Regions from separate parts of the Micromonospora sp. bgisy143 genome, predicted to be linked through region 2. Evidence: predicted binding sites of a transcription regulator. Region 2 holds the regulator's gene; the other holds the start of a gene.
What was found. Region 2 encodes HrcA, which represses chaperone genes, less so after heat shock. Its sites were predicted from a motif close to GGTTNGCACNCTCNNNNNGAGNGTGCNAACC; they were not measured.
Positions count from the first base shown of each region.

Region 1: the regulator HrcA is predicted to act here: its motif matches at 11,107-11,137, upstream of groES (co-chaperone GroES).

Region 1 covers NZ_JBYIRN010000015.1:71,372-86,041, reverse strand. The annotation lists gene AC3EN4_RS18655 (helix-turn-helix domain-containing protein) at 1-512, opposite strand, end outside; gene AC3EN4_RS18650 (hypothetical protein) at 658-933, opposite strand; gene tsaB (tRNA (adenosine(37)-N6)-threonylcarbamoyltransferase complex dimerization subunit type 1 TsaB) at 984-1,661, shown strand; gene rimI (ribosomal protein S18-alanine N-acetyltransferase) at 1,658-2,140, shown strand; gene tsaD (tRNA (adenosine(37)-N6)-threonylcarbamoyltransferase complex transferase subunit TsaD) at 2,133-3,179, shown strand; gene AC3EN4_RS18630 (hypothetical protein) at 3,193-3,447, shown strand; gene AC3EN4_RS18625 (DUF4142 domain-containing protein) at 3,471-4,211, opposite strand; gene AC3EN4_RS18620 (DUF1707 SHOCT-like domain-containing protein) at 4,350-4,655, opposite strand; gene AC3EN4_RS18615 (ROK family protein) at 4,675-5,856, opposite strand; gene AC3EN4_RS18610 (sugar ABC transporter permease) at 5,879-7,141, opposite strand; gene AC3EN4_RS18605 (ATP-binding cassette domain-containing protein) at 7,138-7,956, opposite strand; gene AC3EN4_RS18600 (sugar ABC transporter substrate-binding protein) at 8,072-9,163, opposite strand; gene ybaK (Cys-tRNA(Pro) deacylase) at 9,341-9,820, opposite strand; gene AC3EN4_RS18590 (THUMP-like domain-containing protein) at 9,830-11,011, opposite strand; gene groES (co-chaperone GroES) at 11,271-11,585, shown strand; gene groL (chaperonin GroEL) at 11,656-13,299, shown strand; gene AC3EN4_RS18575 (molybdopterin-dependent oxidoreductase) at 13,427-14,670, shown strand, end outside.
Region 2 covers NZ_JBYIRN010000012.1:1,252-15,921, forward strand. The annotation lists gene AC3EN4_RS15870 (sugar ABC transporter substrate-binding protein) at 1-275, shown strand, start outside; gene AC3EN4_RS15875 (carbohydrate ABC transporter permease) at 272-1,258, shown strand; gene AC3EN4_RS15880 (carbohydrate ABC transporter permease) at 1,255-2,085, shown strand; gene AC3EN4_RS15885 (MOSC domain-containing protein) at 2,129-2,770, shown strand; gene AC3EN4_RS15890 (phytanoyl-CoA dioxygenase family protein) at 2,821-3,723, opposite strand; gene AC3EN4_RS15895 (hypothetical protein) at 3,947-4,801, opposite strand; gene AC3EN4_RS15900 (SDR family NAD(P)-dependent oxidoreductase) at 5,051-5,815, shown strand; gene AC3EN4_RS15905 (enoyl-CoA hydratase-related protein) at 6,020-6,829, opposite strand; gene hemW (radical SAM family heme chaperone HemW) at 6,849-8,072, shown strand; gene AC3EN4_RS15915 (DUF4870 domain-containing protein) at 8,136-8,774, opposite strand; gene hrcA (heat-inducible transcriptional repressor HrcA) at 8,988-10,010, shown strand; gene dnaJ (molecular chaperone DnaJ) at 10,084-11,232, shown strand; gene AC3EN4_RS15930 (16S rRNA (uracil(1498)-N(3))-methyltransferase) at 11,234-11,968, shown strand; gene AC3EN4_RS15935 (SDR family NAD(P)-dependent oxidoreductase) at 12,236-12,997, opposite strand; gene AC3EN4_RS15940 (histidine triad nucleotide-binding protein) at 13,045-13,404, shown strand; gene AC3EN4_RS15945 (serine hydrolase domain-containing protein) at 13,401-14,670, shown strand, end outside.

The DNA of each region.
Region 1 (14,670 bases), on a different contig from region 2:
CCCGGCTCCTCCGGCTCCAACCACACCCCGCCGAACTCCTCCCAGCGGGCGTTCCAGCGCTGCCCGTAGTTCGCCTCCAGCCAGGCGGTGAACCGCTTCGAGTCCTCCCACCGGAGGGCGATCTCCACGGCATCGACCGGCACCGGCGCGCCCTGCAACAGTGCCGCCGTGCCGCCGGTGAGCACCTGCGGAAGGTCGGGGAGCCGGTCGAGCATCTCATCCAGGCCCAGCTCGTCGATGCGTTCGGCGATCGGCTTGGCTGCCAGTTCGTCGATGCGGGCGTCGAGGTGCGCGTCCAGCGGCTCGACCGCGACCGCCAACTGCACGTCCATCGCGGCGAACAGCCGCTCCAGCGCCGGGATGCTCGGCGAGCGCTCGCCGCGTTCGATCCGGGCCACCGCCGTCTGGCTGACCTCGGCGAGCCCGGCGAGCTGACGCTGGCTCAGCTCGCGTCGTTGACGTTGTTGCCGTAGCGCGGCGCCGAGGAGGTTGCCGAGGCGAGTCGATGACATCCCGGCATGCTGGCCCAGATCGAGGCGTTCCCGACAGCCTGCGGCGGATTGACGACTCAGTGCGGTTGCCCACCGGGATCGGCGTGGGTTCCGGCCGCTGGCTGAAGATGGCGGCGGTCACCCCGGTGAGCGTGATGCCTCTCCGTCATCTAGATGACTCTCCGGCATCACGCTCACCGGGGTTGTCGCCGTTGCCGTTGCCGTCGCCGTCGCCGTCGCCGTTGCCGTTGCCGTCGCCGTCGCCGTCGCCGTCGTCGCCGTTGCCGTTGCCTGGTCGCTTCGTCGCTGGTCGCCCGGGTGTGCCGGGGCGTGTGGCACGAGGGGTTCGGATCGCCCGTCGCCCGTCGCCCGTCGCCCGTCGCTCCTCGTGGTGCCGGTCAAGGGTGTTCAGCGGCGGTCGGCCGGCACGCCGTGCGGTCACGGGGCGGGGCGTGACCGGGGGCGGTGGCGGGGCCGCTAGGCTGGCTAACCGTGCTCGTACTCGTGGTGGACAGCTCGACCCCCGCGGTGACCGCGGCGTTGGTGGAGATCTCGGCGGACGGCGTGACGTCCCGGGCGCACCGGTGCACCGTCGATGCCCGCGCGCACGGTGAACTGCTCGCGCCGCAGGTCGACGCGGTCCTCGCCGACGCCGACGCGCGCCCGCGTGACCTGGGCGCGATCGTCGCCGGGCTCGGCCCAGGGCCGTTCACCGGCCTGCGGGTCGGCCTGGTCACCGCCGCCACCATGGGGCAGGTGCTCGGCGTACCCACGTACGGTGTCTGTTCCCTGGACGCCATCGGCCACCCGGCGGCCGCCGGCGAGCCGGTGCTGGCGGCCAGCGACGCCCGCCGCAAGGAGCTGTACTGGGCCGTCTACGACGGCGCCGGCCAGCGGATCGTCGGCCCCGAGGTGTCCGCGCCGGCGGTGGCCGCCGCCCGCGCCCGGGAGCTGGGTGCGACGGTCGCGGTCGGCGACGGCGCGCACCGGTACGCCGAAGCTCTGGACCTGCCGGTACGGGTCGAGCCGCGCTACCCGGAGGCGAGCGTGCTGGCGCTGCTGGCCGCCGAGCGGATCCGGGCCGGCGCGCCCGGCGAGCGACTCACCCCGCTCTACCTGCGCCGTCCCGACGCCGTGGCGGCCACCGGTCGCAAACCGGTCCTCCCGTGACATCCGTCCGGCTGGAACGGTTCCGCTGGTGGCACGTCGAAGAGGCGATGCCGCTCGAGGCGGACCTGTTCGGCGCCGGGCAGTGGTCGCCGGCCATGTTCTGGAACGAGTTGGCCAACGGGCACCACTACCGGGTCGCCGTCGACACCGACGGGGCGGTACTGGGCTACGCCGGGCTCGCCGGCGCTCCACCCGATGAGGTGTGGGTGCAGGTCATCGCCGTCCGGCGGGACGTCCAGCGGCGTGGCATCGGCCGCGTCCTGCTGGAGGAACTGCTCGCCGAGGCGAACCGTCGGGGCGCCCGCAGCACCCTGCTGGAGGTGGCCGTGGACAACGCCGCCGCCCAGCGTCTCTACGCGACGTACGGGTTCGAGCCGATCGGGGTGCGTCGCGGCTACTACCAACCGAGCAACACCGACGCGCTGGTCATGCGGCGCGACGCCGAGCCGACCGGGGACGGACCACACGACCATGGCTGATGAACCGCTGATCCTGGGCATCGAGACTTCGTGCGACGAGACCGGCGTCGGCATCGTACGCGGGCACACCCTGCTGGCCGACGCGCTCGCGTCCAGCGTCGAGGAGCACGCCCGTTTCGGGGGCGTGGTGCCGGAGGTGGCCAGCCGGGCCCACCTGGAGGCCATTGTGCCGACCATGCAGCGGGCGCTGACCGACGCCGGCGTCACCCTCGCCGACATCGACGCCATCGCGGTCACCTCCGGTCCCGGTCTGGCCGGCGCGCTGCTCGTCGGCGTCGCCGCCGCCAAGGGGTACGCCCTCGCCGCGGAGAAGCCGGTGTACGGCGTCAATCACCTCGCCGCGCACGTTGCGGTGGACACCCTGGAACACGGCCCGCTCCCCGAACCGGCCATCGCGTTGCTGGTCTCCGGCGGGCACTCGTCCCTGCTGCTGGTCGACGACCTGGCCCGGGGCGTCACCCCGCTCGGCGCGACCATCGACGACGCGGCCGGTGAGGCGTTCGACAAGGTCGCCCGGCTGCTCGGGTTGCCGTTCCCGGGCGGTCCGCCGATCGACCGGGAGGCCCGCTCGGGTGACGCGGCCTCGATCGCCTTCCCGCGCGGCCTCACCGCCGCGAAGGACCTGGCCGCCCACCGGTACGACTTCTCGTTCTCCGGCCTGAAGACGGCGGTGGCCCGTTGGGTGGAGGCACGGCAGCGCGCCGGCGAGCCGGTGCCGGTCGCCGACGTGGCCGCGTCCTTCCAGGAGGCGGTCTGTGACGTGCTGACCAACAAGGCGATCGCCGCCTGCCGGGCGCAGGGAATCGAGACGTTGGTGATCGGCGGGGGAGTGGCGGCCAACTCCCGGCTCCGGGCGATGGCCGAGGAGCGGGCCGAGAAGTACGGCATCCGGGTCCGGGTGCCGAGGCCGAAGCTCTGCACCGACAACGGGGCGATGGTGGCCGCGCTCGGATCGCACCTGGTCGCCGCCGGGGTGGCGCCGAGCCGGCTGGACCTGCCGGCCGACTCGGCGCTGCCGCTGACCACGGTCAGCGTGTGACGGGACGCCGGAGATGATCGTGCGGATGTGGGAGGCGCGCGCGGAGGCGTACGGCGTCGCCGACCTGATCACCTGGGTGTGCGACACCGCCCTGCCCGAGTTGGAGCACGACCCGCTCCACGTGTCCAGCGAGGTCTTCTCGTCCACCGACCATCGGGTCGTGGTCATCTCCAAGTGGCGCAGCAACCCTCGTCCGCTGCCCGACCCGCCCGCCCTGCTGGTGGCCCGCGCCCCGCACTCCTGGGACTTCACCCAGGTCGACCGCTGACTCCGGGCCACCTCGCCGGTCGGTCAGCTACGGCGCAGCATCCGGTAGGTGGCGATCCCGCCGGTACCGAGGGCGGCGAGGAAGACCAACCAGACGACGGTGCTGCTCACCCCGACCTGCGGTCCCGCGTTCGCCCCGGCGGCGGCGAGCAGGCCGTCCTTGCCGGGCGCGGGCAGCGCGGCCGGCGGCAGCTCGGGCCACCGGACCAGTCCGGTGGACTCCAACATCTGCATGTGGTGCTGCACGAAGGCGTTGGCGTCCTCGCAGAGCTTGCGGACGGTCGCGTCGCGGGTGCTGGCCCGCACCGCGCCGATCACCGGGAAGATCTTGCCGTGGGCGACCCGGAGTCGGGTCACGAAGATCTGGTCGAACCGGGCGCCGGAGGCTTTCTGCATCTCCGACAGCCAGCCCTTCTGTTCGGCCGTCGGCTCGGAAGGGATGGTGGCGCCGAGTTTGTTGGCCGCCTCGACGACCAGTTCGTCGAGCTTCTGGTGCTCGCCGGCGATGTTGGCGCCGATCTCGCGTACCTTGGCCGACTGTCCCTTCTCGGCGGCCATCTGCCCGGCCGGCATCTCCCACAGTCCGGCCAACCGCACCCCGTTGAGCAGCGTCATGTCGGCGGCGTTGAGTTGCTGCCCACCGGCGGGGGCGGCGATGGCCACGCCGGGCAGGACACCGACCCCCGCGATGATCGCGATGAGCAACATCGCCGCACGGTGCATCCGGTGTCCCGGCCGGCGACGGACGGTTCTGAGCGGTGCCATGTCTGCGGTGCCTCCTCGGTCCGGACCGAAACGCGTCTGGACCGGGCAGCCGCACTTCTGCCGGCCGCCCGTCCGCCCACTGGTACGGACTGATCGTCCGATCAGTTCACCGCCGCCGCGCCGAATAGCGGACGCGGGTCAGCGGGTGACGGCGAGGAAGCCGCCGAGCAGCAGCAGGGTGAGCGCGGCGACGGCGAAGAGGACCAGCAGCTCCCGGCGGCCGTGCCCGATCCCGCCGTCATCCCTGGCCGCGGCTGCGGGGTCGGGCAGGGCCGGCAGGTCCCGGGTCAGGGCGGCGAGGTCGCCGAGGGTACGGGAGGTCCACACCGCGCCGACCCGCTCGGAGAACTCGTCCAGGGTGAGGCGGCCCGCCGTGGTGTGCCGGTGCAGCTCGGCGACCACCCGGTGACGGTCGTCGTCGGAGGCGCGCAGCTCGACGTCCACGCCGGACAGCGTACGCGGGTCAGCCGACGTCGAGGGGGTCGGCGAGCAGTCGTTCGAAGGCCAGCTCGGCGGCGCCGACCAGGGGCGCGTCCGGGCCGAGTTTGGGGGTGCGCAGCCGGACGTGTTCCAGGCACGCGCCGAGGGCGTTGGAGTTGAGCCGGCTGCGGATCTGGGCCGCCGCCGCGAGATAGAGGTCGCGCATGGTGCCACCGAAGATGACCATCTCGGGGTTGAAGACGTTGACCAGGTTGGCGACCCCGAAGCCGAGCCAGTCGCCGGCCTGGCGTACCGCCGTCTGGGCCCGGGCGTCCCCCCGGTCGGCGGCGTCGAACACGGCCAGCAGGGCGTCGCGGCCCCGCGCGTCGGAGCGTCCGGCCGCGCGCAGCAGGCCGTGCTCGCCGATCTCGGTCTCCCAGCAACCGCGGGCGCCGCACTCGCAGGGCATCCCGTCGCGGACCACCTTCATGTGCCCGACCTCGCCGCTGTACCCGCCGTGTCCGGTGAGCCGCCGCCCGCCCGCGATGATCCCGGCCCCGACGCCGACGTCGCCGTACAGGTAGATGACGTTGTCGCAGCCGGCCGCGACGCCCCTGGTGTGCTCGGCGAAGGCCGCCACGTCCGCCACGTTGCCGACCGTGACCGGCACGTCCAGGCCCAACTCGGCTCCGAGCGCCGCGCCGATCGGTTCGTCCACCCAACCGGTGGTGGGGCCGAGCCGGACCAGGCCGTCCTCCCGGCGGACCATGCCGCAGACCGCGACGCCGGTGCCGACGCAGATCGCGCCGGCCGGCACCGCCTGCTGCATCTCCTTGACCGCGCCGGCCAGCAACGGCGCGGCCTCCGCGGCGAGCAGGCCGCGTGGGCGGTCCAGCTCCCGGCGGTCCAGCACCGCGCCGCCCAGACCGACCCGCGCGGCCCGCAGCCGGTCCACCTCGACGGAGTACGCGTACGCGTACACCCGGGCCGACTCGGGCCGGACGACGATTGACGGTCGTCCGGCCCGGCCGGTCTCCTTCGGCGTTCCCTCGCTGACCAGCCCGACGCCGGCCAGGTCGGCGGTGAGCGCGCCGATGGTGCTCCGGTTCAACCCCAGGGCCGTGGTGAGTTCGGCGCGGGTGGTCGCCCCGTGGACGTGCACGTACCGCAGCAGGGCCCCCAGGTTCTGCCGGCGGACCTCCTCCTGGCTGGGCGCCGGGCGCATGCTGGTGCTACCTCCCGCGCGGTCAGCGGGTGCCGGTGGCTGCCGCGCGACGGCGGGAGAGCGCGTCGACGCTCGCGGCCAGCAGGAGCACGATGCCGGTGACCACGTACTTGACTCCCGCGGTGTATCCCATCAGGCCCATTCCGTTCTCGATGACCGCGACCACCGCGCCGCCGAGTACGGCGTCCAGGACGCGACCCTTGCCACCGAAGAGGCTGGTGCCACCGATGACGGCCGCGCCCACGGCGTAGAGGAGTACGTTACTGCCCCCCGTGTTCGGGTCGACCGAGTTGGCCCGGCTGGCGGCCACGATGCCTCCGACGGCGGCCATCGACGAGCAGATCACGAAGGCCGAGATCCGGATGCGGTCGACGCCGATGCCGGCCCGGCGGGCCGCTTCCCGGTTGCCGCCCACGGCGTAGATGTGCCGGCCGTAGCTGGTGCGTTGCAGGACGAACGTCCACACGACCAGCAGCACCGCGATGATCGGCACCACGATCGGCACGCCCTTGAGCGAGCTGATCAGGACGTTGCGGCTGCGCTCCAGGTTGAGGACGTACACCGCCGCGCCGAGGATGACGGCGAGTCCGGCGATCCGCAGCGCCACCACGGCGATCGGGTCGCTGATCAGGCCGCGGGCCACCCGGTTGCGGTGCCGCAGTAGTTGTACCGCCGCGTAGCCCACGACCGCGATGACGGCCAGCGCCCAACCGAGGGTGGGGGCGAGGTTGCGGTTGGCGATTGCGACGAGCACGTCGTCGCGGACGGAGATGTTGGTGCCATCCTTCACCAGCAGCAGCACGATGCCCTGGAAGGCGAGGAAACCGGCGAGGGTGACCACGAAGGACGGAATGCCGATCTTCGCCACGAGCAGACCGATGGTTGTGCCGATCACCAGGCCGGTGGCGATCGCCGCGAGGACGGCGACCCACCAGGGGTAACCGAGCACCGTGACCACATTGGCCAGTACCGCCGCGCAGACGCCGCTGGCGAAGCCGGCGGAGAGGTCGATCTCACCGAGCAGCAGCACGAAGACCAGGCCCATGGCGATCACCGTGACCGCCGCGCCCTGGGTGAAGAGGTTGGCGAAGTTGCCCGCCGACAGGAACGACGAGGGCCGCATGACCGCGAACACCGTGCAGAGCACGATGAGGCCGAGTACGGCCGGCAACGCGCCGACGTCGCCACCGCGTACCCGACTCAGGTAGTTGCGGGCGTGCCCGCCGACGGTCGGCGGCGGTGTGACGGCCGCCGGGCCGTCCTTGCGCACGGCGGTGGTGGTCATCGGTCGCCTCCTGGAATCGATTCGGCCGGCTGCGGGCCGTCGCCGTTGCTGCCCGGCTCGGTGGCGAGACCGAGTGCGCCCGAACGCCCGGCGGTGATCAGCTCGACGATCTGGGCGTGGGTGATGTCGGTGGTCTTCACCTGGGCGACCATCTGGCCGAGGTAGAGCGCGGCGATCCGGTCGGCGACGGCGAAGACGTCGTTCATGTTGTGCGAGATGAGCACCACGGCCAGGCCGTTGTCGGCGAGGCGGCGGACGAGTTCGAGCACCTGGGCGGTCTGCGCCACACCGAGCGCGGCGGTCGGCTCGTCCAGGATCACCAGCTTGCTGTTCCACAGCACCGCCTTGGCGATGGCCACGGTCTGGCGTTGACCACCGGAGAGGCTGGACACGTGCTGGCGCAGCGAGGTGACGGTGCGGACGGAGAGCCCCGCGAGGGTCTCGGCGGCGAGCTGCTCCATGGTCGGCTCGTCCAGGACGAGACCGCTGCGCTTCTCCCGGCCGAGGAACATGTTCTGCACGATGTCCAGGTTGTCGCAGAGCGCCAGGTCCTGGTAGACGACCTCGATGCCGAGGGCGGCGGCGTCGCGGGGGCTGCCGATGTGCACCGGCTCGCCGTTGAACAGGAATTCGCCGGCGTCGGTGGGGTGGATGCCGCTGATGCACTTCACCAGGGTCGACTTGCCGGCGCCGTTGTCGCCGACCAGCGCGGTCACTTCACCCGGGTGGACGGTCAGGGCGACGTCGCGGAGCACCTGGACGGGACCGAAGCTCTTGTCGATCCCGCGGAGCTCCAGCAGGGGGGTCGCGGACACGGGGGTCTCCTTCTTAAGGGAGGGTCGGGGCCCGTCCGGCGGGCGCCGCCCGGCACGGGAGGGGTGCTCCCGTGCCGGGCGGCGGTGGTCGTCCCGGCGGGTACTGCGGCGTCGGTCAGCTGATGCCGGCGTCGGCGCAGGCCTTGGCGTACGCCGCGGTGCAGACCGCTTCCTTGGTCACGTAGCCGTCGGCGATCACGTCCTTGACGTTGTCCTTGTAGATGGCCTTCGGGGTGAGCAGCACCGATGGGACGTCGCGGTTGCCCTCCGGGTCCTTGACCGTCTGGCCGGTGTCCTTCCGCTCGCCCTTGGCGAGCGCGATGGCCAGGTCCGAGGCGGCCTTGGCCTCTTCGCGGACGGCCTTGTAGACGGTCATGCACTGGTCACCGGCGAGGATGTTCTGCAGGCCCTCGGTGCTGGCGTCCTGGCCGGTCACCGGCACCTTGCCGTTGAGCTTGTTCTTCTTGAGGATCGAGATGGCGGCGTTGCCGAGGCCGTCGTTCGCGGCCAGCACACCGTCGATCTTGCCGTTGGCCTTGGTGAGCTGCTGCTCGAAGATCGTCGCGGCCTGGGCGTTGTCCCACGCCGGCACGGCGTCCTCGGGGCCCTTGACGTACTCCTTGGAGTCGAACTTCGGCTTGAGCACCGAGTCGTAGCCGGCCTTGAACAGGGTGGCGTTGTTGTCGGTGGGGGAGCCGTTCAGGTACGACACGACGGGGTTCTTGGCGCCCTTCTCGGTCAGGCACTTCGACAGGCCCTCGCCCTGGAGCTTGCCGACGACCTCGTTGTCGAAGCTCACGTAGTACTGGGCCGAGCCGCCCAGGGTGAGTCGGTCGTAGTCGATGGTGGCGACGCCCTGCGACTTGGCCTTGTCGAGCACGGCCTTGCCGGTGCCGGAGTCCAGGTTGACGATCATCATCACGGTGACGCCGCTGGTGATCATCTGGTCGGCGATGGTCTGGAACGCGGTCTTGTCGTTCTGGGCGTTCTGGATGTCGTACTGGACGCCGGCGGCCTTGAACGCCTCCTCGAGGAAGCGACGGTCCGCGGTCTCCCAGCGGACGGACGACTTGCTGTCCGGGAGGATCACGCCGATCTTGGGAGTTTTGGCGGAGCTGCCGGAGCCGGAGTCGTCGTCGCCGCACGCGGTCAAACCGCCGGTCGCGAGCAGGCCCACGGCGGCGATGGTGAGGATCCCCTTACGCATGTGCAGGGTCCTTTCGGAGGTGGGGGAGGTGTTGTTTTGTTGTGTCCGGCAACGTATTCCGCGTCACACCAGCACCACAAGACCGCGCAGGTCCCAAGTTTGTTGGAAGCGATAACAATTCAGCAACGCAACTGTTACTCGCCGAACATCCCACCAAAAGAACGATGTAACGACAGGTCAGCGGGCCTGCAACGGCGCGGTACGGGCACCGGTGAGCGCCACCAGGTCCGCCGCCGCCAGTTCGAGCTGCAGCCCGCGTCGACCAGCGGAGACGTAGATCGTGGGCAGGTCCAACGCGGAGTCGTCGAGCACGGTGGGCAGTCGCCGCCGCTGCCCGAGCGGGCTGATCCCACCCCGCACGTAGCCGGTCGCCCGCTCGGCGACCGTCCGGTCGGCGAGCGCCGCCCGCTTGCCGCCGACCGCCGCCGCGAGCGCCTTCAGGTCCAGCTCGCCGGTCACCGGTACGACCGCCACGGTGAGGACGCCATCCACCTCGGTCACCAGCGACTTGAAGACCCGCTCCGGCGCCACACCGAGCGCCGCCGCCACCAGGGCGCCGTAGTTCGGGGCGTCCGGTGCGACCCGGTACGGATGGGTACGGTGCGCGATCCCGCGCTTGACCAGTAGTGCCGTTGCCGGAGTGCCCTGTCCCGCCACGCCCCGAACCTAGACCACGGGCCGGCCGATAAGCACGGTCGGCGCTCCGGCCACCCGAGTCAGCACCAGGCTCGCCGCCTGGTCCCCGGCCAAGCGTAGGTCCCGCCGCAACTGCTCCGGCGTCAACGCCGAACCCCGCTTGAGGATCTCCACCCGGCCCACCCGACGCTCGCGCAGCAACGCCCGCAGGCGCTTGAGCGAGAACGGCAGCACGTCGGTGATCTCCAGGCAGCGCGCGTACGGGGTGCGGGTCGGGCGGTCGGCGTAGAGGTACGCGATGCTCTCATCGGCCAGGCCGGCGTCCAGCTCCGAGGCCAGCTCGGCGACGAGGTGCGCGCGGACCACCGCCGGGTCCGGGTCGTACAGGTAGCGGCGCGGGGGCCCGACCGGCGCCTCGGTGTCCCCCGAGCCGGTGAGCCGGTGGATCTCCTGCCGGTACACGCTGGCGCGGCGGGGCACCTCGGCCAGCTCACCACACCAGAGCGCGGCCTCGACCAGGTCGCCGTCCACGGAGACCCACTCCGCCTCCGCGCCGGCCGGGATGAGCGCGTGATCCAGGCCCGGCGCCACCTTCACCACCGTGCGCGGCACCCGCTCGGCCAGGCCGGTCACGAAGTCCCAGGGCGGCGAGTAGGCACGCGGGTCGAAGATCCGTCGTCCGGTGCCGGTGGCCCGCCGGGCCGGGTCGCAGAAGACGCCGTCCACCCGGGCGACGTCGAACGCGGTCGCGTCGCCGCACTCGACCGTGAACAGGTCGGCCAGCCCGGCGGCGGCCGCGTTGGCGGCGGCCATCGCCGCGGTCACCGGGTCGGCCTCCACCCCGTACACCCGGATGCCGGCACGGGCGGCGGCCAGCGCGTCCGCGCCGAGGCCGCACCCGAGGTCGGCCAGGGTGCGCACGCCGGCCGCGCGCAGCCGGGCGGCCCGCCGGTCGGCGACCACCCGGCGGGTCGCCTGTTCCAGGCCGGGCCGGGTGAGGAACATCCCGGCGGCGGCCGGGCCGAACTTGCCCACCGCCCGGTGCCGCAGCTCGGCCTGGGTGAGGGCCGCCGCCGCCAGCGTGGGGGGCACCCCGGCCGCCCGCAGCGCCGACGCCGCGGCCAGTGGATCGCCGCCGGCCAGCTCGGCCGCCGCCGTGAGGGCGGCCGACCCCTCGGGGGTACGCAGTGCCGCCAACTGATCGAGATCCACCGGCCCATTCTCCCGGCCGAGGGGAAAATACCCGCTGGCGGGGCGCGACGCGCTGGCACTCTCCTTGACGGAGTGCTAGCCACGGAATAACCTGCGATTAGCACTCTCGCCCTGAGGGTGCCAGCTTCCGGGTCTCGCGACCCGGGTGCGCACGCCAGGCGGACCGGCACCCGCGACGACGGCCCCGCCCGGTGGCATGAGGCAGATTGACGCTGGTCAGCCCCGCTGGCCGGCAACGAAACCAGTACCCCAGGAGGGTATGCCCGTGACTACCGCGACCAAGGTTGCGATCAAGCCGCTCGAGGACCGCATCGTGGTCCAGGCGAACGAGGCTGAGACCACCACGGCGTCGGGCATCGTGATCCCCGACACCGCCAAGGAGAAGCCGCAGGAGGGCACCGTCCTCGCTGTCGGTCCGGGGCGCGTCGACGACAACGGCAACCGGGTCCCGGTTGACGTGCAGGTCGGCGACACCGTCCTCTACTCGAAGTACGGCGGCACCGAGGTCAAGTACGCCGGCGAGGAGTACCTGGTGCTCTCCGCCCGCGACGTCCTCGCGGTCATCGAGAAGTAAGCAACCGATCAGTGTCGCTGCCCCGGTCCGGCTCGCCGGGCCGGGGCAGCGGCGCTTCGAAGGGACATTCATGGCGAAGATCCTCAGCTTCTCGGACGACGCCCGACACCTGCTGGAGCACGGTGTCAACGCCCTCGCTGACGCGGTCAAGGTCACCCTCGGGCCGCGCGGGCGCAACGTCGTCCTGGACAAGAAGTTCGGTGCGCCGACGATCACCAACGATGGCGTGACCATCGCGAAGGAGATCGAGCTCACCAACCCCTACGAGAACCTCGGCGCGCAGCTGGTCAAGGAGGTGGCGACCAAGACCAACGACGTCGCCGGCGACGGGACCACCACCGCGACCGTGCTGGCGCAGGCGATGGTCCGCGAGGGCCTGCGCAACGTGACCGCCGGAACCAACCCGGCCGGCCTCAAGCGGGGCATCGACGCGGCGGCCGCCAAGGTCTCCGAGGCGCTGCTCGGCCGGGCCGTCGAGGTCGCCGGCAAGGAGTCGATCGCGAACGTGGCGACGATCTCCGCGCAGGACGCCACCATCGGCGAGCTGATCGCCGAGGCGATGGAGCGGGTCGGCCGCGACGGTGTCATCACCGTTGAGGAGGGCTCGATGCTCACCACCGAGCTGGAGGTGACCGAGGGTCTCCAGTTCGACAAGGGCTTCATCTCGCCGAACTTCGTCACCGACCTGGAGAGCCAGGAGTCCGTCCTGGAGGACGCGTACATCCTGGTCACCACGCAGAAGATCTCGGCGATCGAGGAGCTGCTGCCGCTGCTGGAGAAGGTCCTGCAGAACAGCAAGCCCCTGCTGATCATCGCCGAGGACGTGGACGGTCAGGCGCTCTCCACCCTGGTGGTCAACTCGCTGCGCAAGACCCTCAAGGTCTGCGCGGTGAAGGCCCCGGGCTTCGGTGACCGGCGCAAGGCCATGCTCCAGGACATCGCGATTTCCACCGGCGCCGAGCTGGTCGCGCCGGAGCTGGGCTACAAGCTCGACCAGGTCGGCCTGGAGGTGCTCGGCACCGCCCGGCGCGTCGTGGTCGACAAGGAGAACACCACGATCGTCGACGGCGGCGGCCAGAAGGCCGAGGTCGACGACCGGGTGGCCCAGATCCGCAAGGAGATCGAGGCCTCCGACTCCGACTGGGACCGGGAGAAGCTGGCCGAGCGGCTGGCGAAGCTCTCCGGCGGCATCGCCGTGATCAAGGCGGGTGCGGCGACCGAGGTCGAGATGAAGGAGCGCAAGCACCGCATCGAGGACGCCATCGCGGCGACCAAGGCCGCGGTCGAGGAGGGCACCGTGCCCGGCGGTGGCGCCGCCCTGGTGCAGATCCTCCCCGTGCTCGACGACGACCTGGGCTTCACCGGCGACGAGAAGGTCGGCGTCTCGATCGTGCGCAAGGCGCTGGTCGAGCCGCTGCGCTGGATCGCGCAGAACGCCGGCCACGACGGCTACGTGGTGACCCAGAAGGTCGCCGGCATGTCGTGGGGCAGCGGTCTCGACGCGGCCACCGGCGAGTACGGCGACCTGGTCAAGTCCGGCATCATCGACCCGGTGAAGGTGACCCGCAACGCCGTCACCAACGCCGCGTCGATCGCCGGCCTGCTGCTCACCACGGAGAGCCTCGTGGTGGACAAGCCGGAGCAGCCCGAGCCGGCCGCCGCCGGTGGTGGGCACGGCCACGGCCACGGCCACCAGCACGGCCCGGGTTTCTAGGGCCTGTAGCGACACCCGTTCCGGGGCACACCGCCGTACGGCGGTGTGCCCCGGTTTCGTCTGGGCGATCATTACCAACCGCTGACGTCGTTGGCGACCGGCCGAGATGATCGCGCACACTGGGCCGATGAGCACCACGTCACGGCGGTACGCCGCGTTGGCCGGAGTCACCGCCGCCGCCGTCGCGATCGGCAGCGCGGAGCCGGTGGCGGTGCTGACCGGACCCCGGTCGGCACCGCTGGTCGCGGTCGGCGGGGTGGTCGTCGACGCCGTTCCCGAGCCGCTCAAGCAGTTCGCCATCGACGTCTTCGGGACCGCCGACAAGATTGCCCTGTTGACCGGAACGGCCCTGCTGCTGGCCGGGTTCGCCGCCCTGCTCGGCATGCTGGCGGTCCGCTGGCTGGCCGTGGGTCAGGCCGGTATCGCGGCGTTCGGCCTGGTCGGTGTGGCCGCCGCGCTGACCCGCCCCGGCGCGGACGTCTTCGACGCGCTGCCGTCGCTGGTCGGCGGCGCGCTCGGCGCTCTGGTGCTCTGGCTGTTCATCGCCGGCCCGTTCGAGCTGGACCCCTGGCCCTGGACCCCACCCGCGCCGGTGTCGCCGGCCGCTCCTGGCTCGCCGGCCGCTCCTGGCTCGCCGGCCGCTCCTGGCTCGCCGGCCGGGCCTGGTGGCTCGTCGGCCGGGCTTGGTGGCTCGTCGGCCGGGCTTGGTGGCTCGCCGGGCGCTCCTGATGGCTCGCCGGGGGGCGCTGGCGAGCCGGTGTCGCCGGCCGGGCCGCCGGTCCCGGTGACACCGGCCGCGCCGGTCGAGGGGGTCGACCCGGAGTCGCGCCGGCGGTTCCTCACCGGCACCGGAGTGCTGCTCGGTACGGCGGCCGTGGCCGGTCTCGGCGGGCGTTGGCTGGCCGGCCGACGGGGTGTCTCGGCCGCCCGGGACGCGATCCGGCTGCCCGCACCGGCCGTACCCGCACCGGCCGTGCCGGCGGGCGCGGACCTGTCCCTGGCCCAGCTCGCGCCGTACGTCACCCCGAACTCCGGGTTCTACCGGATCGACACCGCCCTGGTGGTGCCGCAGGTGAACCCGGACACCTGGCGGCTGCGCATCCACGGCCGGGTGGGCACCGAGCGCACCTACAGCTACGCGGATCTCCTGGCCCGACCGTTGGTCGAGCGGTACGTCACGCTGGCCTGTGTCTCCAACGAGGTCGGCGGGGACCTGATCGGCAACGCGCGCTGGCTCGGCGTACCGCTGCGGGAACTGCTGGACGAGGTCCAGCCGGACGAGGACGCCGACCAGGTCGTCGGCCGGTCGGTCGATGGCTGGACGTGTGGCACCCCCACCGCCGCGCTGCGCGACGGGCGGGACGCGCTGCT
Region 2 (14,670 bases):
ACGCGCAGAGCTTCGCGAGCAGCCTCGGGTTCTTCCCCGTCTACAAGGATCTGGTCGCCAGCGACACGTACGCCAACGACAAGGTGATGGGCGCCTTCGCCACCACCATGCAGAACACCAAGCTCACGCCGCTCACCCCGAAGTGGGTGGAGGTCAGCCGGACGAAGACGGTGACCCAGGCGATGAACAGCTCGGTCATGAAGGGTCAGAAGACGGTCGAGAAGGCTACCGCCGACGCGGCCGGTGAGATGGAAAGCATCCTCAACTCCAAGTGACCACGCTGACCGAGGTGCCGGAGACGTCCGCCGCGCGGGAGAACCCCGCGCGGCGGCGTCGCCGGGTCGACCGCCTGCCCTACCTCTTGCTCCTGCCCGCACTCGTCATCATCGGGGTGCTGCTGCTCTGGCCGCTCGGTCAGGTGGTGGCGATGTCCTTCTACCGGCTCAACAGTGTCCGGCAGCTGCGCGGCGACCGGGAGTGGCCGTGGGTGGGGCTCGGCAACTACACCGACATCCTCTCGGACCCGTTCTTCCTGACTGTCCTGCGCAACACGGTCCTGTTCGCCGCGGCGAACGTGCTGCTCACGATGGTGCTGGGCACCCTGGTCGGCCTGCTGCTCAACCGGCTCGGCCGCAAGATGGCGACCTTCGTGGCCAGTTGTGTGATGCTCGCCTGGGCCACCCCGGCGCTGACCGGCACGATCGTCTGGAAGTGGATCTTCGACGACACGAGCGGCCTGGTCACCTGGCTGTTCAACGCGCTGCCGGACGGGTTCTCGAACGCCCTGTTCGGCCGCACCGACTGGACCGGCTACGGCTGGTTCAACTCGCCCCTGCTGTTCTTCGCCATCCTCACCCTGGTGGTCGTCTGGCACTCGTTCCCGTTCATCGCGGTGAGCGTGCTCGCCGGCCTCAAGAGCGTGCCGAGTGAGCTGCACGAGGCGGCCCGGGTGGACGGCGCGAGCCCGTGGCGGGTCTTCTGGAAGATCACCTTCCCGCTGTTGCGCCCGGTCTTCGGGATCCTGATCGTGCTCTCCACCATCTGGGACTTCAAGGTCTTCACCCAGCAGTTCGTGCTGGCCGGTGGCACCCAGGACCGGCCGACGTTCATGCTCTCCATCTACTCGTACGCCGAGGCCTTCTCGCCGCCGCCGAAGTACGGACTCGGCGCGGCCATCGCGGTGATCCTCACGCTGATCCTGCTCGTGGTCACCGGCTTCTACGTGCGGATGGTGCTCAAGCAGGAGGACGAGTCGTGAAGAAGGTCGCCCTCAACGCCGCCGGGCTGCTGGTCGCGCTCTTCGCGGCGTTCCCGGTCTACTGGATGATCTCGACGTCGCTGAAGCCGAGCAGCGAGATCTTCTCGTCCACCCCGCAGCCGGTGCCGACCCATCCGACGCTGGCGCACTACCGGGAGATCCTCACCGGCAACCTGATCCCCGGAGTGACCTTCCTCGACTTCTTCGTGAACAGCGCGATCGTCGCGGTGTCCACGGTGGTGCTCAGTGGTCTGGTCGCGCTGCTCGCCGCGACGGCGGTGGCCCGGTTCCGGTTCAAGCTCCGGACCAGCTTCCTGATCATGCTGCTGATCGTGCAGATGATCCCGTTGGAGGCGCTGGTCATCCCGCTGTTCCTGATGATCCAGCGGCTTGGGCTCTACAACACCCTGCCCAGCCTGATCCTCACGTACCTCGGCTTCTCGCTGCCGTTCGCGGTGTGGATGCTGCGCGGGTTCGTCGCGGCCGTGCCCAAGGAACTGGAGGAGGCGGCGGCGATCGACGGCGCGAGCCGGGCCCAGACCTTCCGCCGGGTGCTGTTCCCGCTCGTCGCGCCCGGTCTGGTCGCCACCAGCATCTTCTCCTTCATCACCGCGTGGAACGAGCTGATCTTCGCGTTGACGTTCATCAACGACCAGGGGCGCTACACCCTGCCGGTGGCGATGACCTTCTTCTTCGGCCGCGACGACACCAACTGGGGGCCGGTCATGGCCGCCTCCACGTTGTTCACCCTGCCGGTCATCATCTTCTTCCTGCTGGTGCAGCGGAAGATGGTGTCCGGCCTGGTGGCCGGCGCCGTCAAGGGCTGACCACACGGGGCTCGTCGGGACGGGTCACCGCTAGGCTGCCGGCATGACGGGCAGGGTGGCAGCGGTGAACCTCGGCATCGTGACCGAGGCGCAGTGGGCCGGCGACGCGAGCGGTCGCAGCGGCATCGACAAGCGTCCGGTGGACGCGCCGGTGTCGCTGTTGACGGAGGGCCTGGCCGGTGACTTCATCGGCGAGCGTGCCGTGCACGGTGGCCCCGACCAGGCGGTGTACGCCTACGCCGAGGAGGACGCCGCCTGGTGGTCCGCCGAACTCGGCCGAGGCATCGGGCCGGGGGGTTTCGGGGAGAACCTGACCACGTACGCGGTCGACGTGTCCGGGGCGGTGATCGGCGAGCAGTGGCAGATCGGGTCCGCCCTGCTCCAGGTGACCAAGCCGCGGACGCCCTGCACCACGTTCGCCGGGTTCTGGGGCGTACCGGATCTGATCAAGCGGTTCACCGTCCGGGCCGCCCCGGGGGCGTACCTGCGGGTGCTGCGCGAGGGCGAGGTGGGCGCGGGGGACCCGGTCGAGGTGGTCGAACGGCCGGCGCACGGGGTGACCATCGGCGAGGTGTTCCGGGCCACCAGCCTGGAGCCGGAGCTGCTGCCCCGACTGCTGGAGGCACCCGACCTGCCGGAGTCGATCCGGGAGAAGGTCCGCCGCCGCCTCGCCGGTCGCGGCTGAGATACGAGGAAGGCCCCCGGCGGACCGGGGGCCTTCCTACCAGCGATACGTCAGCGGAGCCAGGGGATGCTGCGGTCGAGCAGACCGCGCTCCTTGAGCTCCTTGCGCAGCGGGATCTCGTCGTCGACGTACCCGTCCCAGTTGATGCCCCAGTAGTTGGCGGTGTGGGTGCCCTCACCGATCAGCTGGCGCTGCACGGGCGTGCGGTTGCGGTACCACTCGCCGTTCACGTCGGGGTGCAGCTCGTCCAGCGGACGGATCCACCGGTAGGTGTAGCCGACGAAGAGCATCTTGCGGGTGATGGTCGACAGGTTCGTCGAGCGCGAGTGCCACTGCCGGCGGTCGAAGATGAACGCGTCGCCCGGGTTGGCGGTGATCTCCACCGTGCCCTCCGGGTCCGGGTTGTGCACGCTGAGGTCCTTGGGCCGGTCCAGCGAGTTCCACAGGTGGCTGCCCGGGATGACCTTGGTGGCGCCCCGGCCGGTCTCCGACAGGTCGGACAGCACGTACGCGACCTTCAGCGAGAACATCGGACGCGGCAGGTTCGGGTCCATGGTCTCCGGGTCGGAGTTCTGCCGGTACCCGTCCTGGTGCCAACCCCAGTACGGCTTCTCCGGCTCGGCGGCCGGCGGGGTGACGTCCAGGTGGTTGTGGTGGGTGTAGATGTTCCAGCCGGCCAGCCCCCACATGTACGGGAAGGCGATCGGGTGGGTGAGCAGCTCGCCGAAGAGCTCGTCGCGCTCCAGGAAGCCCAGCAGGTGCAGGGTGCCGTCCTTCTTGGTGGTGCCCTTGGCCTGCTCCTCCGCGTAGACGCGGTCGACCGCCGCCTCCAGCGCCGCCCGGTGGTCCTCCGTCAGGACGTTGCGCAGCAGGAGGAAGCCCTGCTCGTGGAACTCCTTGCGGTCAGTGTCGCTGATCGGTTCGTAGCCGGTCCGGTCGCCGTAATCGAACACCGCGTCGTACCCCTCCCCATGAGGTGAAACCATTTCTGGCACAGGCCGCCGATCGTAACGCGCGTGCCGGGGCGGCGGGAGGGCGAGCGGCGGCCGTACAGCCCGGGGCCGGACCGCGTGCAGTGGAACCAGTGCGGGGAGTCACATTTACGTGATCGCCGGCCAGGTTTACGGATGTTTGTCCGATTGTGCGGTCACTGCCGGTTAAGAGATCCGGGTTCGGTCAGCCCTCGGCGAACACCTCGGCCACCACCTGGCCGGCGGGGCCCTGCGCGCCGGTCACCCGGCCCCAGGTGCCGTTGCGGGCGGTCCACTCCAGGTCGCCGAAGCGGACCCGCTTCACCCCGTGGTCCTGGGCGTGCGAGACCAGCCAGTGCGCGTACCGCCAGCCGTCGCGCTGGTCCTGCGCGGCCACCGCCAGCCCGGTCTGGCTGGCGTCGTCGGCGTTCGACACACCCCAGTCCAGCGCGAGGTTGCGGGTCAACTGCGCGGCCGCGGCCGCGCCGTGCATCACCGGGGTACGCCCCACCGTGCACGCCACCGCTTCGCCGGCGTCGCCGAGCAGGGCCTTGGTGAGCACCTCGGAGTCGTCGGCCCACTTTTGGTACGCCTCGGGGAACGCCGAGCGTTGCACCCGTTGGGCGGCGTCGGTGACCCGCATCTTCTCCCAGCCGCGCACCTTCTTGAGCGCCTTGTAGAACCTGTTCGTCGCGTACCGGGGGTCGCGGATCTGTTCCGGCGTGCCCCAACCCTTGCTCGGGCGCTGCTGGAACAGCCCCAGCGAGTCGCGGTCACCGTGGTCGAGATTGCGGAGCCCCGACTCCTGGTACGCGGTGGCCAGCGCGACCACCACGGCGCGCTCGGGCATGCCGCGCTGGACGCCGATCGCCGCGATGGTCGCCGCGTTCGCCATCTGCTCGACGTCCAGGACCACCCGGCCGTCGGCCTGGACCGTGCAGGTGCGCCCCGCCAGCGGCAGCCGCAGTTCGTCCCCGACCCGCTTGAGGACGAGCCAGATCGCGATCACGGCGACGAGGATGAGCACCACTCCGCCCGCCACGGCTGCCCGAGTTCGCACCCACACCTCCTGATCGACAGTTCGACAAGCGTACGTCCCCGTCGGCGTCGTCCGGGTCGTTCGACCGGTTCGGGCTCCGCTCAGCCGTCGCGTACGGATCGGGACGTTCCCGCTCCCGCGCCGAACTCACCTGCCGCTGGAGATCGTGTCTGCCACGTCACCCGCCGTCAACCGGCGGAAGATATTGCCTGGTCACGGGCTTTTCTCGATTGACACGTCAATCGGACGTGCGGAGCGAGGAGGAGTGTGATGGGAACGCTTGACGGCAAGGTGGTGCTGGTGACCGGCACCGGCGGCGGTTTGGGTCGCGTCGCGGCGCTGACTTTCGCCCGCGAGGGCGCGAAGGTGGTCGGGGCCGACATCCAGGTCGACGGCAACACCGAGACGGTCGACCTCGTCCGCGCCGCCGGTGGGGAGATGACGAGCATCGCGCCCGTCGACCTGACCGACCCGGAACAGGTCCGCCAACTGGTCGAGGACGCCGTGGCCGCCTACGGCGGGCTCGACGTGGTCTACAACAACGCGGCCGCGCTGCGGTTCGGCCCGCTGCCGGACTTCTCGGTCGAGGACTGGCGGTACACGATCGTCGGTGAACTCGACATCCCGTACCTGGTGTCGAAGTTCGCCTGGCCGCACCTGGTGCGGCGCGGCGGCGGCGTCATCATCAACGCCGCCTCGATGGCCGGGATGATCGCGGGTCACGTCCCGCCGATGGTCGGCCACACGGCGGCGAACGCCGGCGTCATCGGCATGACCCGGCAGCTCGCGCTCGAAGGGGCGCCGCACGGCATCCGGGCGGTGGCGGTCAGTCCCGGGCCCATCCTCACCCCGGCCAGTGACCGCGACCTGGGGGACAACCAGGAGGCCCGGAACGCGATCACCGCGAAGACGATGCTGAAGCGGTTCGCCCGCCCCGAGGAGGTCGCCGAACTGGTGGTCTTCCTCGCGTCGGACCGGGCGTCGTACATCACCGGCGCCAACTACGCGGTCGACGGCGGCGCGAGCGCGTGGTGACCGACGTCGGGGCACCGCCGCTTCCGGGCCCCGCCCCTTCCGGGCGGGGCCCCGGCCCTCATCGAGAACCTTTGCTCTGCTTCACCGGACGCAACACTCGAAGCCCTTGAGTGTTGCGTCCGGTGAAGCAGAGCAAAGGACGTGCGGGAGGGCATGGGCACCCGGCAGCCCGGCGATCACCGCGACCGGGCGACGCCCCCGGTCCTACCCGGCGTGATCAGCAGAACCGCCGTCCAGAGCGGCAACCCACCGCGCCGGCCTCTTCTCTCGGAACGCCAGAACCCCTTCGCGCCCTTCGTCGGAGAGGAAGTAGCCGGTCGAGAGCGCGGACAGGCGGGCCAGGTCGCCGCGCAGCTCGGCGGTGCCCGGCCGGCGCAGCAGATCCTTCGTGCCGGCCAGCGCGCCGGGCGCGCCTCGGACCAGGGAGTCGCAGTAGCCCTGCACCACGTCGTCCAGCTCCTGGGCCGGCACCGAGGCCGTCACCAGGCCGACCTCGGCGGCCCGCCGCCCGTCGAAGGTGTTCCCGGTCAGGTACAGCTCGGCGGCGGCGCGGGGGTGCAGCCGGGGCAGCACGGTCGCCGAGATCACCGCCGGGATCACCCCGATGCGGACCTCGGTGAACGCGAACGTCGCCTCGTCGGCGCAGACCGCCAGATCGGCGGCGGCGACCAGGCCCAGTCCGCCGGCCCGCGCGGGCCCGGCGACCCGGGCCAGCACCGGCTTCGGGCACTCCCAGAGCGCCGCCAGCACGTCGCCCAGCATGCCGGCGGGCACGGTGCCGCTGGCGTACGCCGCGGCGGTCTCCTTCAGGTCCGCGCCGGAGCAGAAGACCGGCCCGGTGTGGTCGAGCACGATCACCCGGACCCGGTCGTCGGCCACCGCGTCGGCCAGCCCGGCCAGCAGTTGGGTCATCAGCGCGGTGGAGAGCGCGTTGCGGTTGTGTGGGCTGTCCAGGGTGAGGGTGGTCACCCCGCGGGCCGTGGCGACCCGCACGAGCACGTCGGGAGAGGTCATGCCGGGCACACTAGTGGCCATGCCCGGCGTCCTTCCAGATGGTGAGACCGTCCCCGTCGACGGATCGCTGCCCGCCACCGCCACCACCGCGGTCGGCGCACGCGGCTTCGGCGTGTACGTCCACGTGCCGTTCTGCGCCAGTCGCTGCGGCTACTGCGACTTCAACACGTACACCGCCGCCGAGCTGGGCGGGGGCGCGAGCCGCGAGGCGTACGCCGACACCGTGCTGGCCGAGCTGGCGCTCGCCGACCGGGTGCTCGGCGACAACCCGCCGCCCCGGGTCGACACCGTCTTCGTCGGTGGCGGCACGCCCACCCTGCTGCCCGCCGACGACCTGGCCCGGATCCTCGACGGCATCGACCGCACCTGGGGGCTGGCCGCCGACGTCGAGGTGACCACCGAGGCCAACCCCGAGTCGGTCACCCCGGAGTCGCTGCGGCGGCTGCGGGCGGCCGGCTACACCCGGATCTCGCTGGGCATGCAGTCCGCCTCCCCGGGGGTGCTGGCGATCCTTGACCGCACGCACAGCGCCGGCCGGGCCACCGCCGCCGCCTCCGAGGCGCGCGAGGCCGGATTCGACCACGTCAACCTGGACCTGATCTACGGCACGCCGGGGGAGCGGGCCGAGGACTTCGCCGGCACGCTGGAGCAGGTCGTCGCCGCCGGGGTGGACCACGTCAGCGCGTACGCCCTCATCGTGGAGGACGGCACCCGGCTCGCCGCCCGGATGAAGCGCGGCGAGGTGCCGTACCCCAGTGACGACGTGGCGGCGGACCGCTACCTGGCCGCGGAGGCCGCCCTCGACGCGGCCGGCCTCTCCTGGTACGAGGTGTCCAACTGGGCGCGCACCGACGATGCCCGGTGCCGGCACAACCTGCTCTACTGGACCGGCGCCGACTGGTGGGGCCTCGGGCCGGGCGCGCACAGCCACGTCGGCGGGGTGCGCTGGTGGAACGTGAAGCACCCCACGACGTACGCCCAGCGGCTGGCCGCCGGCGCGTCACCCGGCCTGGCCCGCGAGGTGCTCACCACGGACGAGGCGCACATGGAGGACGTGATGCTCCGGCTGCGGCTCGCCAGTGGGCTGCCGCTGGGGGTGCTCGACGACGCCGGCCGGGCCGGTGCCGCGCGGGCCCACGCCGACGGCCTGCTGGACGCCGAGCGGTACGCCGCCGGACGGGCGGTGCTCACCCTGCGCGGCCGGCTGCTCGCCGACGCGGTCGTACGCGACCTGCTGCCCTGAGCCGGACACCCCGCCCGGCCGGCGGCGGTGTGCCGGACCGGCCGGGGGAGCGGCCGGCCCGGATCACTTGATGAAGTTGGCGGAGAGCGGGTAGCGGTAGAGCTGCCCCTCGTTGGCCTTGATACCGGCCAGGATGCCGCACACGGCCCCGAGGATGATGGCCGCCGCGACGCCGATGAAGCCGATCAGGACGCAGGACAGCACCCAGCCGACCAGGCCAACGATCGACCAGATGAGCTGGAAGTTGAGCGCCGACACGGCGTGCGCCCGGACGGTCGGGGACTGGCTGCCCCGGGCCAGCAGCGCCACCAGCGGGGCGATCCAGCCCAGCACGCCACCGCTGATGATCGCGCCGGCCGCGCCACCGAAGTGCGCGACGAGCGCCCAGGTCTTGTCCTCGTTGTTGGCGTAGCCGCCGCCGGGGCTACCGAAGGCGCCACCGGTCGGATACCCGCCAGTCGTGCCACCCGGCGGGTAACCGCCCGGCGGGGGGTAGCCACCGGGCGGAGGGTAGCCGCCCGACGGCGGTTGGTCACCGGTGGGCGGCGGATAGCCACCGGCCGGGGGATAGCCGCCCGGGCCGGGTGCCCCGGACAGTGGTGCGGTGGGCGGCTCGGCCGACGAGGACGAGCCGGGGAGATTCGGTTCCGGCGGGTAGCTGCCGGGGTCTCCCGCGCCGGGAGGGCGAGGTGGTTCAGTCATGGTTGTCACGGTAGGTGCCGTGAGCAACGCCGCACCAGAGCGACATCGCCCTCTCGCCCGGGCCGATCGGCCCGCGCGAGGTGGCACGGGCCGTCGTTGATCATCGCGTCGGCGGGTCCACCGACGTAGACTGGCACTCGTTACAGTCGAGTGCCAGGACGGTCCGTCGGCCCGGGTGGGCCGGCGGCCGACGTGCGACAGGAGGTGCGGAGGATGGGTCTGGACGACCGCAAGCTCGCCGTGCTCCGCGCCATCGTCGAGGACTACGTCTCGACCCAGGAGCCGGTCGGCAGCAAGGCGCTTGTCGAGCGGCACCAGCTCGGTGTCTCCCCGGCGACGGTTCGCAACGACATGGCCGTGCTGGAGGAGGAGGGCTACATCCGGCAGCCGCACACCAGCGCCGGCCGGGTGCCCACCGACCGCGGCTACCGCCTCTTCGTCGACCGGTTGTCCCGGGTCAAGCCGCTCAGCCCGGCCGAACGCCGGGCCATCGAGCGTTTCCTGGTCGGGGCCGTCGACCTCGACGACGTGGTGCACCGCACCGTACGGCTGCTCGCCCAGTTGACCCGGCAGGTGGCCGTCGTGCAGTACCCGAGCCTGGCCCGCTCCTCGGTGCGCCACCTGGAGCTGGTGCCGATCTCCACCACCCGGCTGATGCTCGTCATGATCGCCGACACCGGCCGGGTGGAGCAGCGGCTGGTGGAGCTGCCCGGGCCGGTGCCCGCCGACGACGTCACCGACCTGCGTCGCCTGGTCAACGAGAAGCTGGCGGGCGAGCGCCTGTCGGACACGCCTCCCCTGGTGCAGGCGTTGGTGGAGGAGGCGCCGGTCGCGCTGCGCCCGGCCATGACCACGCTCTCCACCGTCCTGCTGGAGACGCTTGTCGAGCGGCACGAGGAACGCATCGCCCTGGCCGGCACCGCCAACCTGACCCGGGGCGGTCTGCTCGACTTCCAGGGTTCGCTGCGGCCCATCCTGGAGGCGTTGGAGGAGGAGGTCGTGCTCCTCAAGCTCATCGGCGAGACCGAGCCCAGCACGACCCGGGTGCTGATCGGCGACGAGAACGAATTCGACAACCTGCGTGCCGCCTCGGTGGTCAGCACCGGGTACGGCCCGGGCGCCACCATCGTGGGCGGCCTGGGGGTGCTGGGCCCCACCCGGATGGACTACCCCGGCAATATCGCCATGGTGCGCGCCGTGGCACGCTACGTGGGCGAGCTGCTGGCCCAGAACTGACCAGTCAGGGCCGACGGCCGGCTGCGGCCGCCGGTCGGCGCAACGCGAGACGAACATGAGGACACGGAACGCAGTGGCCAGGGACTACTACGGCATCCTCGGTGTCAGCCGGGAAGCCTCCGATGACGAGATCAAGCGCGCCTACCGCAAGCTGGCACGCCAGTTCCACCCGGACGTCAATCCGGACCCGGAGGCCCAGGAGAAGTTCAAGGACATCAACGCCGCGTACGAGGTCCTCTCGGACGACCGGAAGCGGCAGATCGTCGACCTGGGCGGTGACCCGCTCGCCCCGGGCGGCGGGGGCGCGGGCGGCCCGGGTGGTCCCGGCGGCGCCGGCCCGTTCGTCGGTTTCCAGGACATCATGGACGCGTTCTTCGGTGGCGCCGGCGGCGGCGCCGGCCGTGGACCGCGTCCCCGGACCCGGCCGGGCGCGGACGCCATCCTGCGCCTCGAACTGGACCTGCACGAGACGGCGTTCGGCGTCGAGGCCCCGATCACCGTCGACACCGCTGTGCTCTGCACCACCTGCTCGGGCGCCGGCACGGCCGCCGGCACCCACCTGGCCACCTGCGAGGCGTGCGGCGGTCGGGGCGAGGTGCAGTCCGTGCAGCGCACCTTCCTCGGTCAGGTGGTGTCGGCCCGGCCGTGCACCGTCTGCCAGGGCTACGGCACCACGATCCCGCACCCCTGCCCGACCTGCGCCGGCGACGGCCGGGTACGCACCCGCCGCTCGCTGACCGTGAAGATCCCGGCCGGCGTCGAGGACGGCATGCGGATCCGGCTGGCCCAGCAGGGTGAGGTCGGCCCGGGCGGTGGCACCGCCGGTGACCTCTACGTGGAGATCCACGAGCGTCCGCACGACGTCTACTCCCGCAAGGGCGACGACCTGCACTGCAGGGTCACCGTGCCGATGACCGCCGCCGCGCTGGGCACCCGGCTCACCATCAAGACGCTGGACAGCGAGGAGACCGTCGACGTCAAGGCCGGCACCCAGCCGGCCAGCACGCTGCGCCTGCGCGCCCGGGGCGTACCGCACCTGCGCGGCACCGGCCGGGGCGACCTCTACGTGCACCTGGACGTCCGGACGCCCACCAAGCTCGACCCCGACCAGGAGAAGATGCTGCGCGACTTCGCCAAGACCCGGGGCGAGGAGGTCGCCGAGCTGACCAAGCAGGGCGGCTTCTTCTCCCGGATGCGCGACGCGTTCAACGGCCACGCCTGACGTGTCGGCGCCGCTGTTCCTCGTCGACGCGCTGCCCACCGGCGACGCGGTGACGCTCGACGGCCCCGAGGGGCACCACGCGGCCACCGTGCAGCGGCTGCGGGTCGGTGAGGAGCTGCTGCTCGCCGACGGCCGGGGCGGCACGGCCGCCGCCGTGGTCACCGCCGTCGGCCGGGGCAGCCTGGAGGCCACCGTCACCTCTCGGGGGTACGCGGACGCGCCGGTACCCCGGATCGTCACCGTGCAGGGCATCGCCAAGGGTGACCGGGGCGAGCTGGCCGTGCAGGCGATGACCGAGGTCGGGGTGGACGAGATCGTGCCCTGGGCGGCGTCGCGCTCGGTCACCCAGTGGCGCGGCGACCGGGGCGTACGCGCCCGGGAAAAGTGGGTCGCCACCACCCGCGAGGCCGCGAAGCAGGCCCGTCGGCCCTGGTTGCCGGTCGTGGCCGGCGCGCCCGACGAGTCCACCGCCACGGTCGCCCGCCGGATCGCCGGCGCCGCCGCCGGATACGTGCTGCACGAGGAGGCCGACGAGCCGCTGACCGGCGTCGACCTGCCGTCGGCTGGGGAGATCGTCCTCGTCGTCGGCCCGGAGGGTGGCATCGCCCCGGCCGAGCTGACCGCCTTCCGCGAGGCCGGCGGCCGGCCGGTACGCCTCGGGCCGGAGGTGCTGCGGACCTCAACGGCCGGCGTGGCCGCGCTCAGCGTCCTCGCCACCCGCCTCGGCCGCTGGTAGTCCGACCTTCAGTCGCGGCGGGCCGCCGTGTCCGGCGGGTCGTGTCCGCCGGTCGTATTCGGCTGCCGCACCCGGCCGTCGTGTCCGGCACCGGCAACCTCGTCGGCGTCCTTTGCTCTGCTTCAACGGACGCAACGGTTTCGGCCCTTGAGTGTTGCCGTGGTTGAAGCAGAGCAAAGGACCCGATGAGTGGCCCGGAGGCCCTGCCGACCCCGGGGAGCGCCGGCGCTGAGGCCGTGCTCACCCCCCTGGCTGCGCAGGGAGCGGTCAGCTGCGCAGGTACGAAGCGCCGTTCAGGTCGACGATCGTGCCGGAGGCCCACTCCGCCTCGGGCGAGGCCAGCCAGTGCACCGCGGCCGCGATCTCCTCGGGCCGGGCCACCCGGTCGAAGGGGCTCTGCGCCCGGATCGCCGCGCCCCGCTCACCGCGCAGGTGCTCGGTCGTCATGTCGGTCGCCACGAAGCCCGGCGCCACCGTGGCGACCGTGATGCCGTACGGCGCGAGCGCCACGGCGAGGGACTGACCGAGCGCGTTCAGCCCCGCCTTGCTGGCGCCGTACGCCGGCTGCTCCGGCTCGCCCCGGAACGCGCCCCGGGACGACACGTTGACGATCCGGCCACCCCGCTCGCGCAGGTGCTGGGCGGCGCACCAGATCACGTTCCCGGCGCCGGTCAGGTTGGTCTCCAGCACCTGCCGCCAGCGTGCCTGCCACTCGTCGTACGAGGTGCCGAAGATCGGGTGCGGGACGTCCCGGTCGCCGTACGTGCCCGCGTTGTTGACCAGCACGTCCAGGCCACCGAGCTGCTCGGCGGCCCGGTCGACCATGCTGCGGACCGCCTCGGGGTCGGTGAGGTCGGCGCGGACCACCACGTGCCCCGACCCGGGCAGCCCGGCACGCAGCTCCTCGGCCGCCTCGGCGGAGTCGCGGTGGTGGATCGCCACCCGGTCCCCGCCGGCGGCGAACGCCTCCACCACCGCCCGGCCGATGCCGCGCGAGGACCCCGTCACCAGAACCGCCCGATCCGTCATGCCGGCCATCCTGCCTGAGCCGTGTCTGCCGTCCTTACACTGCCCCGATGGGATCCGACTGCCTGTTCTGCCGCATCGTCGCCGGGGAGATCCCGGCCACCGTGGTCCGCGAGACCGACACCACGCTCGCCTTCCGCGACATCGACCCGAAGGCCCCGGTGCACGTCCTGGTCATTCCGAAGGAGCACTACGCCGACGTCGCCACCCTGGCCGAGGGTGATCCGGCGCTGGCCGGGGCGGTGCTGGCCACGGCCGCCGCGGTGGCCGAGGACGAGGGGCTGCTCGGCGACGGGTTCCGGCTGATGTTCAACACCGGGGCGTACGGCGGGCAGGAGGTGTTCCACGCGCACGCCCACCTGCTCGGCGGTGCGCCGCTCGGCCCCATGCTCGCCCGGGACCTGACGTGACGGCCGGCAGCGACGCGTACCCCCGGTTGGATCGGTTGGTGCGCCGGGTGCAGGCCGACGCCCGCGTTCCGGCGGTGTCGGCGGCGCTGCACCGGGCCGACCGCCCGCTGTGGAGCTGCACCGTCGGCAGCACCGGCACCGACAGCGCGCTGGGGCCGGAGACCCAGTTCCGGATCGGCTCGGTCACCAAGACCTTCACGGCGGTGCTCACCCTCCAGTGCCGCGACGACGGGCTGCTGGACCTGGACGACCCGGTGGGTCGGCACCTGGACCTGCCGGCGCACGGCGAGCTGACCGTACGCCGGCTGCTCTCGCACACGGCCGGCCTGCAACGCGAACCGTTCGGTGACGTCTGGGACACCCTCGACGCGCCGGACGGCGCCCGGCTGGTGGCCGAGCTGGGTCGGGCCGAGCGGGTGCTGCCGCCGGGGCGACGTTTCCACTACTCCAACCTCGCGATGGCCGTACTCGGCCTGCTGGTCGGTCGGCTGCGCGGCGGCAGCTGGGCGGAGGTGCTGGCCGAGCGGGTCCTGACCCCGCTGGGGCTGTCCGACACGACCGTGACCCCGCGCCCCTCGGCGGCCACCGGGTTCCTGGTCGACGCGTACTCCGACGAGGCGCACCCGGAGCCGCCCACCGACTTCGGCGCGGTCGGCCCGGCCGCCCAGCTCTGGAGCACCGCGACCGACATGGCCCGCTGGGCGGCGTTCCTCGCCGACCCGGCGGCGCTCGACCCGACCGGTGCGGTCCTCACCCCGACCACGCTGGACGAGATGCGCTGGCCGTCGACCACCACCGACGAGACGCTCTGGGCCGCCGGCTTCGGGCTCGGCCTGATCCTCGTCCCGCAGGGCGAACGGGTGGTGCACGTGGGGCACGACGGGGCCATGCCCGGATTCCTCGCCGGGGTGTACGGCCGCCGGGGCGGCGACGGCACCGCCGGGGCGATGGGCGCCGCCGTGCTCGGCTCGTCCGGTACCGCGACCGAGCTGTTCGACCTGCCGCACCGGCTGCTCACCGAGGCGGTCGCGCACGACCCGGCCGACATCGCGCCGTGGACGCCCGGCGCACCCGCCCCGGCGGCCCTACGGGGCATGCTCGGCCGCTGGTGGGGCGAGGGTTTCGAGTACGTCTTCTCCTGGCGCGACGGCGCGCTGCGGGCGCAGGGCGCGGGCGACCCGCCGGGCCGCCCGCCGGCGGTCTTCGCGCCGCTGCCGGACCGGCCGGACGTGTTCCGCACGGTCTCCGGCCGGGAGGTCGGCGAGC